DNA from 2 places in the Streptomyces sp. NPDC101151 genome. Region 2 is predicted to be linked to the other one. Evidence: predicted binding sites of a transcription regulator. Region 2 holds the regulator's gene; the other holds the start of a gene.
The links. The regulator HrcA, encoded in region 2, represses chaperone genes, less so after heat shock. The targets are predictions, from matches to a motif close to TTNGCACTCNGNNNNNCNGAGTGCNAA.

Region 1: the regulator HrcA is predicted to act here: its motif matches at 649-675, upstream of groES (co-chaperone GroES).

What each region holds. Positions count from the first base shown of each region.
Region 1 covers NZ_JBIWPP010000001.1:328,184-330,575, reverse strand. The annotation lists gene ACIRU3_RS01490 (polysaccharide deacetylase family protein) at 1-606, shown strand, start outside; gene groES (co-chaperone GroES) at 822-1,130, shown strand; gene groL (chaperonin GroEL) at 1,252-2,392, shown strand, end outside.
Region 2 covers NZ_JBIWPP010000013.1:24,481-26,872, reverse strand. The annotation lists gene dnaJ (molecular chaperone DnaJ) at 1-506, opposite strand, end outside; gene hrcA (heat-inducible transcriptional repressor HrcA) at 507-1,523, opposite strand; gene ACIRU3_RS23835 (MBL fold metallo-hydrolase) at 1,721-2,392, shown strand, end outside.

The DNA of each region.
Region 1 (2,392 bases), on a different contig from region 2:
ACCCATCGGGCGGACGGTTCCCCGCCCCGGGTCGTGGACCACGTCGCCACCACCGACAAGGTCGTCTTCCTCACCTACGACGACGGCGCCGAAAGGGACCCGCGATTCGTCGACATGGTCCGCGAACTGCGGCTGCCGGTCAGCTTCTTCCTCACCGACAGCGTCGTGGGACCCGGGTACGGCCATTTCGCCCGCCTCCGCGCGGTCGGTGCCGACATCGAGAACCACACCCTCGACCACCCGGCGATGCCCGGACTGCCGTACGCCGGCCAGCGCGCCGAGATCTGCGGCCAGCAGGACAAACTCAAGTCCCGCTTCGGGGTCCGCCCCCGCCTCTTCCGCCCGCCCTACGGCACCTACGACACCACCACCCTGCGCGCGGCGGCCGACTGCGGCATCTCCACGCTCGTCCTGTGGCGCGCCGCGATGACCTCCGACGGCATCAGCTACGGCCGGGGTGAACGGCACCTGTGTCCGGGCGACATCGTCCTGGTCGGTCCCGACGAGGCCACCGGCCCCACCCTGAAGCAGCGCACGACGCGCCTGCTGCGCCGGGTGCAGGCCAGGGGACTGACGGTGGGACGCCTCGAGGACTACCTGCACTAGGCGGCCCGTCAGGCACGAACCAGGCCGACGCGCCGCACGGCATTGGCACTCCGCTTGACCGAGTGCTAATTGCAGTCATAGTCTCGGCTCTGGCACTCGGCAGATGAGAGTGCCAAACACGCGACGGGCAGGTCCGGCACCCGCGACGACGGATCGACCTGGTCGCCACCTCAGACAGTTAACCCCGTGAGATCTCCGAAGGGGGAGGTCGGATCGTGACGACCACCAGCTCCAAGGTTGCCATCAAGCCGCTCGAGGACCGCATTGTGGTCCAGCCGCTCGACGCCGAGCAGACCACCGCCTCTGGCCTGGTCATCCCGGACACCGCGAAGGAGAAGCCCCAGGAGGGCGCCGTCCTCGCCGTGGGTCCGGGCCGTTTCGAGAACGGTGAGCGCCTGCCGCTCGACGTCAAGGTCGGCGACGTCGTCCTGTACAGCAAGTACGGCGGCACCGAGGTGAAGTACAACGGCGAGGAGTTCCTCGTCCTCTCGGCTCGCGACGTCCTCGCGATCATCGAGAAGTAGTCACCTCGAGCACTCAGTTGCTTTCAGCTGCGCCCCTGGCACCCGCGACCACCTAAGAAGCCGGGCGCCGGGGCGCAGTTCTTTTTTCATCCATCAGATCTCCGAGAGGGCTCCCGCTGTCATGGCGAAGATCCTGAAGTTCGACGAGGACGCCCGTCGCGCCCTCGAGCGCGGCGTCAACAAGCTGGCCGACACGGTGAAGGTGACGATCGGCCCCAAGGGCCGCAACGTCGTCATCGACAAGAAGTTCGGCGCCCCCACCATCACCAACGACGGTGTCACGATCGCCCGCGAGGTCGAGATCGAGGACCCGTACGAGAACCTCGGCGCCCAGCTGGTGAAGGAGGTGGCGACCAAGACCAACGACATCGCTGGTGACGGCACCACCACCGCCACCGTGCTCGCCCAGGCGCTGGTGCGCGAGGGCCTGAAGAACGTCGCCGCCGGCGCCTCCCCGGCCGCCCTGAAGAAGGGCATCGACGCCGCGGTCAAGGCCGTCTCCGACGAGCTGCTGGCCTCGGCCCGCCCGATCGACGAGAAGTCCGACATCGCCGCCGTGGCCGCGCTGTCCGCCCAGGACCAGCAGGTCGGCGAGCTGATCGCCGAGGCCATGGACAAGGTCGGCAAGGACGGTGTCATCACCGTCGAGGAGTCCAACACCTTCGGTCTGGAGCTGGACTTCACCGAGGGCATGGCCTTCGACAAGGGCTACCTGTCGCCGTACTTCGTGACGGACCAGGAGCGCATGGAGGCCGTCCTCGAAGACCCGTACATCCTGATCACGCAGGGCAAGATCGGCTCCATCGCCGACCTGCTGCCGCTGCTGGAGAAGGTCATCCAGGCGGGCGCCTCCAAGCCGCTGCTGATCATCGCCGAGGACGTCGAGGGCGAGGCCCTGTCGACCCTGGTCGTCAACAAGATCCGCGGCACCTTCAACGCGGTCGCGGTCAAGGCCCCCGGCTTCGGCGACCGCCGCAAGGCGATGCTGCAGGACATGGCCGTCCTCACCGGCGCCACCGTCATCTCCGAGGAGGTCGGCCTCAAGCTCGACCAGGTCGGCCTGGACGTGCTGGGCTCCGCCCGCCGCGTGACGGTCACCAAGGACGACACGACCCTCGTCGACGGTGCCGGCAACTCCGAGGACGTGCACGGCCGCGTCGCCCAGATCAAGGCCGAGATCGAGAACACCGACTCCGACTGGGACCGCGAGAAGCTCCAGGAGCGCCTCGCGAAGCTGGCCGGCGGCGTGTGCGTGATCAAGG
Region 2 (2,392 bases):
ACCTCACCGCGGCCACGGCACATGTCACACGTCTGGGCGGACGTGCCGGGAGCCGCGCCCTCACCGTTGCAGGTGTTGCAGACGACCGCGGTGTCGACCTGGATGTCCTTGGTCGTCCCGAAGGCCGCCTCGTCCAGCTCGACCTCGATCCGGATCATCGCGTCCTGGCCGCGCCGGGTGCGCGAGCGCGGGCCGCGCTGCGACGCCGTACCGAAGAACGCGTCCATGATGTCGGAGAAGTTGCCGAAGCCACCGGCCCCGAAGCCGCCCGCACCGGCACCGCCGGCCTGGGAGAGCGGGTCGCCGCCGAGGTCGTAGACCTGCTTCTTCTGCGGGTCCGACAAAACCTCGTAAGCGGCGTTGATCTCCTTGAACCGCTCCTGGGTCTTCGGGTCGGGATTGACGTCCGGGTGCAGCTCGCGCGCGAGCCGACGGAACGCCTTCTTGATCTCATCCTGCGACGCGTCGCGGCGCACGCCGAGAACGGCGTAGTAGTCCGTGGCCACTTACGACTCCGCCAGGATCTGTCCGACGTACCGTGCCACTGCGCGTACCGCTCCCATCGTTCCCGGATAGTCCATGCGGGTCGGTCCGACCACGCCGAGCTTGGCAACCGCCTCGCCGCCCGAACCGTAGCCGACCGACACGACGGAGGTGGAGTTGAGTCCCTCATGGGCGTTCTCGTGCCCGATGCGCACGGTCATGCCCGGATCCTTCGCCTCGCCCAGGAGCTTGAGGAGCACGACCTGCTCCTCGAGGGCCTCCAGGACAGGCCGGATCATGAGGGGAAAATCATGTCCGAAGCGGGTGAGATTGGCGGTACCGCCGATCATCAGCCGCTCCTCGTTCTCCTCGACCAGTGTCTCCAGCAGTGTGGAGAGCACCGTGGAGACCGTACCGCGGTCCTCGAGCTCGAAGGCATCGGGCAGGTCCTCGACCAGACTCGGCACGTCGGTGAACCGGCGGCCCGCGACCCGGCTGTTCAGCCGGGCCCTGAAGTCCGCCAGGGACGCCTCCCCGAAGGGCGCCGGGCAGTCGACCATCCGCTGCTCCACCCGGCCCGTGTCCGTGATCAGCACGAGCATCACACGCGCGGGCGCGAGGGAGAGCAGCTCCACGTGCCGCACGGTCGAGCGGGTCAGGGACGGGTACTGCACGACGGCGACCTGCCGGGTCAGCTGCGCGAGCAGCCGTACCGTGCGGGCCACGACGTCGTCGAGATCGACGGCGCCTTCCAGGAAGTTCTGGATGGCCCGGCGCTCGGGCGGCGTCATCGGCTTGACGCCCGCGAGCTTGTCCACGAACAGCCGGTAGCCCTTGTCCGTGGGGATGCGCCCGGCACTGGTGTGCGGCTGGGCGATGAACCCCTCGTCCTCCAGGGCAGCCATGTCGTTGCGCACGGTCGCCGGGGAGACGCCGAGGTTGTGCCGCTCGGTGAGCGCTTTCGATCCCACCGGCTCCTCGGTGCCCACGTAGTCCTGGACGATGGCGCGCAGCACCTGAAGCCTGCGTTCACTCAGCATCCGCGCGCACCTCCCGCATGTCTTCCCCTCGGCCCTTCGCGTCACCCACCTGGCACTCTGCGTCTCCGAGTGCCAGCGATCCCCGGCCCAGTGTACGGCCGTGGGGTACTCACTGGGCAAGGTCGGTCCTGCCGATGGGTCCCCCCCGCCCGAGCGAAGCCGGGAGCGGGGGAAGGTTGTACCGCTAGCGTCGCGGTATGACGGTGACTTGGGAAGAGCTGGGGTGGGAGCGGCTGGCGCCCGGGGTCGGGCGGTGCCGGCTGCCCGGCTGGGACTGCACCGCGGGCCTGGTCGTCGGCGCGGGCACGGCGCTGGTGGTGGACGCCGGGTCGAGTCTGGCCGAGGGCGAGCGGGTGCGGACGCGGGCACAGCAGCTGGCGGGGCACCGTGTGACCCATCTCGCGCTCACCCACCCCCACTTCGACCACGTCTTCGGCGCGGCCGCCTTCGCCGGGGCCGAGGTGTACGCGGCGGTGGGCATCGACGCGGTCTTCGCGCACGAACGCGAGGACCTGCGCCTGGACGCGATCAGGAACGGCCTGCCGGAGTCGGACGCGGACGAGGCGGTGGACGCCCTGGTCCCGCCCCGGCATCCGGTCTCGGGCGAGTGGACGCTGGACCTCGGCGACGGCCGCCAGGCGTTGCTGGCCAACGTGGGCCCCGGCCACACGGCGCACGATCTCGCGGTCCTCGTCCCCGGCTCGGCCTCCGGCGGGCCGGAGGTGGTCTTCTGCGGCGACCTGGTCGAGGAGTCCGGCGAGCCCCAGGCGGGCCCGGACGCCGTACCGTCGCGATGGCCGGACGCGCTCGGCCGGTTGCTCGCCCTGGGCGGCGAGGACGCACTGTACGTGCCCGGTCACGGAGCGGTG